Thiohalobacter thiocyanaticus: one gene and its partner. The protein of the gene in region 2 binds, or shares a complex with, the protein of the main gene of each other region. Links are inferred from orthologs where the notes say so. Each region holds a gene or a part of one and is shown on either strand. Other genes may lie near its edges.

Region 1 (2,935 bases), 2.2 Mb from region 2 along the record:
GTTTATCCTGAAAATACTTTGCGTTCTCTGCGTTAAAGCCGCAAAGGCAGGATCGACCGCTCAGCCGCCCAGCTTCGCCTTCACCTGCCCGCTGACCGCGCCCATGTCGGCGCGTCCCTGCAGCTTGGGCTTGAGCTGGCCCATCACCTTGCCCATGTCCTTGATGCTGGAGGCGCCGCTGGCGGCAATGGCCTCATCGATCAGCTGACCGATCTCGGCCTCGGAGAGGGGTTCGGGGAGGTAGTCCTGGATAACCTCGATTTCCTGCTGCTCTTTGGCAGCCAGTTCATCGCGGCCGGCGGACTGGTATTGCTCGATGGACTCGCGCCGCTGCTTGAGCATCTTGTCCAGCACGGCGGTGACCTGGGCGTCGTCGAGTTCGATGCGTTCGTCGACTTCCCGTTGCTTGATCGCGGCCATGATCAGCCGGATGGCGGCCAGGCGTGGCTTGTCGCCACCGCGCATGGCGGCCTTCATGTCCTCCTGGATCCTGGCCTTGAGCGACATGAGCGGCTACTCCTTGTCCGCGTGGAGGGTATCAGTACTGGCGGGTACGGCGGGCGACTTCGCGCGACACCTTCTTCATGTGGCGCTTGACGGCCGCGGCGCGCTTGCGCTTGCGTTCCTGGGTGGGCTTTTCATAGAACTCGCGGCGGCGCACCTCGGACAGGATGCCGGCCTTTTCACAGGAACGCTTGAAGCGGCGCAGGGCGACTTCGAAGGGTTCGTTTTCCTTGACACGAACGTTCGGCATGCAGTCGATATCCTCTTGTCTTGCGGTTGAACAGTTGAATACTGGTCTCGCCCCTTTCTCTGGGCGAAGGGCGGGCATTCTAATCCGTCGGGCGAGAGAAATCAAAATCCTGCTGGCACTGGGCGGTCCCGGGATGGGAAAATAGACGGGATGCGAGTCCTCGGTATCGAAAGTTCCTGCGACGAGACCGGCCTGGCGCTGTACGACAGCGAGGCCGGGCTGCTGGCGCACGCCCTGCATTCGCAGGTGGCCATGCACGCCGACTACGGCGGGGTGGTGCCGGAGCTGGCCTCGCGCGACCATGTGCGCCGGATTCTTCCACTTATGAATCAAGTGCTTGAAGAGGCAGGCGTGGATCGCGCCGGCATCGATGGGGTGGCCTATACCGCCGGTCCCGGCCTGATCGGGGCCCTGCTGGTGGGCGCGAGTGTGGGCCGGTCGCTGGCCTGGGGTCTGGACGTGCCCGCCGTCGGGGTGCACCACATGGAGGGGCATCTGCTGGCGCCGCTGCTGGAAGCCGATCCGCCGGAATTCCCCTTCGTCGCCCTGCTGGTCTCGGGCGGGCACAGCATGCTGGTGCGGGTCGAGGGGGTGGGCCGCTATGCGCTGCTGGGAGATTCCCTGGATGATGCCGCCGGCGAGGCCTTCGACAAGACCGCCAAACTGCTGGAACTCGGCTACCCCGGCGGGCCGGCGGTAGCGCGCCTGGCCGAGCAGGGCGATCCGACCCGCTTTCGCTTTCCCCGCCCCATGACCGACCGCCCGGGGCTGGATTTCAGCTTCAGCGGGCTGAAAACCTTCACCCTCAATACCTGGCAGGCGCACCGGGACGAGGAACAGGCCCGGGCCGACATTGCCCGCGCTTTCCAGGACGCCGTAGTCGATACCCTGCTGATCAAGTGCCGGCGGGCCCTGGATGAGACCGGCCTGGACCGGCTGGTGGTCGCCGGTGGCGTCGGCGCCAACCGCGCCCTGCGCCAGGGCCTGGAGACGATGCTGGAGAAACGCGGCGGCCGGGTGTATTTCCCGCGGCTGGAATTCTGCACCGACAACGGCGCCATGATCGCCTTCGCCGGCTGTCTGCGGCTGCAGGCCGGGCAGGTCGAGACGCCGGCCATCGAGGTACGCGCGCGCTGGCCGCTGGAGGAACTGCCGGCGGTTTGATTTGAGTGTTTCAGGAGTAACGTAGAGGCGCGGAGGCGCAGAGAATATTGTTTCACTCCGGGGCAGGCCGGAATCCAGGAATCAGGGGGGTCAAAAACTCTGCATAAAAACAGGCGTAGGATGGGTGAAGGCGCTTTGCGCCGTAACCCATCGCGGTGGCTGATGGGTTGCGCTTCGCTCCACCCATCCTACGAGCGTTTACCCAGGTTGATCCTGCCTTCGGTCCCGTCCATGAGATTGCGGATATTGCTGCGATGGCGCCAGAACAGCAGCAACGCCATCAGTGTCACCGCGCCGGCCAGTACCGGCTCGCCCAGCCAGTAAAAGGTATAGAGGGGCGCAGCGGCGGCCGTGACCAGCGCCGACAGCGAGGAGATGCGCGTGATCACCGCCACCAGCAGCCAGGTCACCACCGCCGCCAGGCCGATCCAGCCTGAGAGCCCCAGCAGCACGCCCAGCGCGGTGGCCACACCCTTGCCGCCCCTGAAGCCGAAGAACACCGGATACAGATGGCCGAGAAAGGCCGCCAGCATCACCGCCGCCAGTACGGCCGGCTCGTCGGTGAAGGCGCGGGCGATCAGCACGGCGACCAGGCCCTTGAGCATGTCGCCGAGCAGGGTCAGCACCCCGGCCTTTTTGCCGGCCACGCGCAGCATGTTGGTCGCACCCGGGTTGCCCGAGCCCTGGGTGCGCGGATCGGCCGCGCCCAGCAGCCGGCCGACGATGACGGCGGTGGAGAGAGAACCCAGGAGATAGGCGACAATAATCAGTACAGCGGCAGTGATCATGGCGCGCTATTGGACGGCTTTCGACGCGGCGGGTCAAGTGAATAGCCTGAGTCCCCTCCCTTGATGGGAGCACCCATAGGGCATAAAGCGGTTGGGGAGGGTGACACGGTTCGGAATCACCCCCTCTCAACCTCCCTCATCAAGGGGGAGGAGCGCCCGGTCTTCTCAGACGTGTATCTTGTATCTTGTATCCTGCACCTTGTATCTTGTCGCAATGGACATCATTTTT
Region 2 (4,056 bases):
ACCCATCCTACCCGATCGCCGGGTCAGCCCTCGCCGGCGCCGGGGATGCGCAGGGTCTGGCCGACGTAGACCCGGTCGGAGTTAAGACCGTTGGTCGCACGCAGCGCCCGCAGGCTGACGTTGTAGCGACTGGCGATCTCGCTCAGGGTGTCGCCGCGGCGGATCACATGCTCGCGCGGATTGTGCATGGCGACATAGGTGCCGGGCGGCGGGTTGCTGTAGAAGTAGTTGCGGATGCCGGCGAGCATGGCCCGGGCCAGCTTGTCCTGGTGCGCGGCCTGTTTGAGCTTGCGCTCCTCGCTCGGGTTGGAGATGAAGGCGGTCTCGACCAGGATGGAGGGGATGTCCGGCGACTTCAGCACCACGAAGCCGGCCTGCTGGACGTGGTCCTTATGCACCTTGCCGACCTGCTTCAGGCCCTGCAGCACATTGTCCGCCACCTCCAGACTGGCCTCGATGCTGGCTGACTGCGACAGATCCAGAATCACCGAGCGCAGCAGTTCGTCCTTGTCGTTGAGGCTCACCCCGCCGGCCAGATCGGCGGCGTTCTCCGACTGCGCCAGGATGCGCGCCATCTCGGAACTGGCGCCGCGCCGGGACAGGACATAGACCGAGGAGCCCTGCACCCGGCGGTCGCGGAAGGCATCGGCGTGGATGGAGACGAACAGGTCGGCATCGTGGTCGCGGGCAATGTCCATGCGCTGGCGCAGGGACAGGAAGCGGTCGCCGTCCCGGGTCATGATGGCACGCATCCCCGGTTCCTGATCGATATGTCGCGCCAGCCGGCGGGCAATCTCGAGCACGACCTGCTTCTCGTTGGTGCCGTGGCTGCCGCGCGCGCCCGGATCCTTGCCGCCATGGCCGGGGTCGACGGCGATGACCAGGTCACGCGGGGCGCGGATCTGATCGACGGACTTGGTCGGACGCTCGGGGGAGCGGCGCGCCTGCCCCGGGGTTTCCAGGTCCACCACCAGCCGGTGGCCGGACTGCTGATCGGGCTTGAGCAGGAAGCTTCTGGGTTTGACCGGACCGCTCAGGTCGATCACCAGGCGCAGGTCGCGGCCGTTGCGTACGCCGTGACGCAGGTTGCGGATCGGCCCGCTGGCGGCGTCATCAAGATTGTCCGCACGCAGGCGGGCCCCTTCGAGATCGACCACCACACGGTCGGGGGCGCTGAGGGTGAACAGCTTGTGTTCGACCGGGGCATCCAGGTCCAGCACCAGGCGGGTACACTCCGCATCCGCCCAGACGCGCACATCGGTCACCTCGGCGGCACCGACCCAGAGAGCGGTCAGCCACCCCAGTAGCAGGAATCCGAATCGGCTTGTCATCCGCATGCTGCTGTCCCTCCCCGGCCGCTTGCGGGTGATATTCCCTTTGAATCTAACCCGCACAGCGGCGAAATTCAAGTGTTTTTCTTTCCATATCGAGGGGATATAGGGCAAACCTGTGAAACCGGTCTAAGGCATTGGGACAGCATCCGGCGGATTCCGGACTCACATGGCCGCATCGAGCCCGGATTCCAGTTCCGCGCGCCGCGCCGGGCCGGGTTCCAGCCACAGTCGCCGGCCCGCCGGGAGGTGCTCGATGCGGATCAGCAGATCGGGCGGCGGCAGCAACCCGGCCCCGCGCTCCGGCCACTCGATCAGGCTGGTCACGCCCGGGTCGAACAGGTCGCGGATTCCGAGAAATTCCAATTCCTCAGGATCGGCCAGGCGGTACAGATCCAGGTGGTAGAGTTGGCGCTCACCGATCCGGTAGGGCTCGATCAGGGTGTAGGTCGGGCTCTTGACCCTGCCGCTGTGACCGAGACCGCGCAGGAAGCCACGCACCAGGGTGGTCTTGCCGGCGCCCAGATCCCCCTGCAGATGGATCTGCAGCCCGGGCGGCAGCGCCTGCGCCAGGCGCGCGCCGAAGGCCTCCATGGCGGCCTCTCCGTCGAGTTCAATCGTGCGCGGCATGGTGATCCTGTCCGGGATTGACCAGGGCGCGCAGCGGTGTGAGCAGATCGCCGGCCAGCAGCCCGCGCTCGCCGTCGCGGGCGGCCCGGTCAGCGGCGGCGGCATGCAGGACGGCCCCGGCCACCGTGGCCTCGGCCGGGGTCAGGCCCTGGGCGCGCAGGCCGGCGATCACACCGGTCAGCACATCGCCCATGCCGCCGCTGGCCATGCCCGGGTTGCCGCCGGCAGCGATCCAGACGACCGCGCCGTCACAGACCAGGCTGCCCGCCCCCTTGAGCAGCACCACACCGCCATAGCGTTGCTGCAGTTGCTGCACCGCGGCCACCCGATCGGCCTCGACCGCGGCGGTGTCCGTCCCGAGCAGGCGCGCGGCCTCGCCGGGGTGCGGCGTGAGGACCCAGTCGTCGCGGCGCAGCGGCGCGGCCGCCAGCAGGTTGAGGGCATCGGCATCCAGCACCAGCGGCTGCTCGGCCCGCAGCAGCCGCTCGAACAGCGCCCGGCTCCAGCGGCCCTGGCCCAGCCCCGGCCCCAGCCCGATCACGCTGGCGCGTTCCAGCAGCGGTTCCAGGTCCGGCGCTCCGTCCACGCCGGCCGCCATCAGTTCCGGTCGGGCCGCCAGCACGGCAGCGACATGACCGGGATCGGTGGCCACACTGACCAGCCCCGCCCCCACCCGGGCCGCGGCCTCGCCGGCCAGACGCGCCGCCCCGCCCATGCCGGGCCGGCCGCCGACGATCAGCACATGGCCGAACGCCCCCTTGTGCGCCGTGCGCGACCGCGGCGCCAGCCGGGCCGCGGCGCAGTCATATCCGGCCAGCCAGGCCCGCGGCGGCATGTCCGCGGCGAGATCGGCCGGCAGCTCCAACCCGGCAAACACCAACTCACCGACATAATCCGCCGCCTGGCCGGTATAGAGCCCGAGCTTGCGGCCGATGAAGGTCACGGTCAGCGCGGCGCGGATGGCCGTGCCCGGCACCCGGCCGGTGTCGGCGGCCAGGCCGGAAGGGATGTCCAGCGCCAGCACCGGCACCCCGCTGGCATTGACCGCCGCGATGGCCGCGGCCCAGTCGCCTTCGACCCCGCGTTGCAGTCCGGTCCCGAGCAGGCCGTCGACGATGACCTCACAGGCAGTGAGCCGCCCGGCGTCGAAGGGCGCGACCGTCACCCCGGCCTCGACCGCATCCTCCCAGGCCGTGCGGGCAGCGCCCTGCAGCCGTCCGGGATCGGCCAGCCAGCCCACGCTGGCATACCAGCCCTCCGCCCGCGCCAGCCGCGCCAGCACATAACCGTCACCGGCATTGTTGCCGGCGCCGCACAGCACATGCACCCGCCGCGCCTCCGGCCAGTGCCGGCGCAGGGCCGCGAAGGCGGCCGCGCCGGCGCGTGTCATCAGCTCATATCCGGGGACGCCGCGCTGCTCGATGGCGAGGCGGTCCAGTTCGCGGACCTGGGCGGCGCTGTAGAGCGGCTCACAACCGGGTTGCATACTCATCTCAATCGTTGCATACGATGCAGGTTGGGTCAGGTGCGCAGCACCGTAACCCAACATGCCACGGGCTGTCGGGTTACGCTACGCTAACCCGACCTACCTGGTGGGGAAAGAATTCCGAATTCACCGGGAACGTCGTGATCAATCCGTCATTGCGAGCGAAGCGCGGCAATCTCATAATGCGGATTCAATCGGTTGGAGATTGCCACGGCGCTGCGCGCCTCGCAATGACGAAGCCCTGCCCAGCCACTTGCCTCCCGACACCCGACACCCGATTCCCCATGCCCGCGAACCCTGTCATTGACGACCTCGACCAGCTTGCCCGCGACATCAAGTCCTGGGGCGCGGAACTGGGCTTCGATCAGATCGGCATCACCGGCACCGACCTGTCCGACGCCGAGACGCACCTGCTGAACTGGCTGGCCGCCGGCCGCCACGGCGAGATGGACTATATGGCCCGTCACGGCACCAAACGCAGTCGTCCAGCCGCACTCGAGCCCGGCACCCTGCGGGTGATCTCGGCACGCCTGAACTACTGGCCCGAGGCCGCCGATGCCGACAGCGTGCTGCAGTCTCCGGCGCAGGCCTTCATTTCCCGCTACGCCC

The links.
Region 1: the proteins of tsaE (region 2) and tsaD are in contact, whole or in part, in a crystal structure (PDB 6N9A), measured with the Thermotoga maritima proteins. The link is inferred for Thiohalobacter thiocyanaticus from one-to-one orthologs. Residues at the interface, in WP_004082108.1 of Thermotoga maritima: Leu37, Gly38, Lys46, Lys57, Val59, Lys60, Ser61, Thr63, Phe64, Thr65, Leu66, Met67, Val69, Pro71, Tyr82, Arg83, Leu84, Asp86, Asp88, Phe89, Asp93, Ile128, Asp130, Glu131, Arg134; in WP_004082750.1 of Thermotoga maritima: Cys10, Asp11, Arg49, His50, Leu82, Gly84, Gly135, Gly136, Glu154, Thr155, Leu156, Asp157, Asp158, Ser159, Glu162, Asp165, Lys166, Arg169, Leu170, Tyr175, Lys213, Thr214, Leu217, Tyr218, Gln221, Arg222, Asn324.

What each region holds. Positions count from the first base shown.
Region 1 is NZ_AP018052.1:451,662-454,596, forward strand. What follows is about bases 1-2,911. They hold tsaD (tRNA (adenosine(37)-N6)-threonylcarbamoyltransferase complex transferase subunit TsaD), read left to right. Parts: upstream 1-904; coding sequence 905-1,918; downstream 1,919-2,911. Other genes in these bases: CFK21_RS02120 (GatB/YqeY domain-containing protein), read right to left, coding at 61-507; rpsU (30S ribosomal protein S21), read right to left, coding at 539-754; plsY (glycerol-3-phosphate 1-O-acyltransferase PlsY), read right to left, coding at 2,107-2,706. Also shown: folB (dihydroneopterin aldolase), read left to right, coding at 2,921-2,935.
Region 2 is NZ_AP018052.1:2,654,469-2,658,524, forward strand. The notes cover bases 230-3,228. They hold tsaE (tRNA (adenosine(37)-N6)-threonylcarbamoyltransferase complex ATPase subunit type 1 TsaE), read right to left. Parts: upstream 1,962-3,228; coding sequence 1,497-1,961; downstream 230-1,496. Other genes in these bases: CFK21_RS12230 (N-acetylmuramoyl-L-alanine amidase), read right to left, coding at 230-1,331; CFK21_RS12240 (NAD(P)H-hydrate dehydratase), read right to left, coding at 1,945-3,228. In the rest of the region: more of CFK21_RS12230, read right to left, coding at 24-229; more of CFK21_RS12240, read right to left, coding at 3,229-3,447; tRNA epoxyqueuosine(34) reductase QueG, read left to right, coding at 3,732-4,056. UniProt on the Escherichia coli protein: Required for the formation of a threonylcarbamoyl group on adenosine at position 37 (t(6)A37) in tRNAs that read codons beginning with adenine.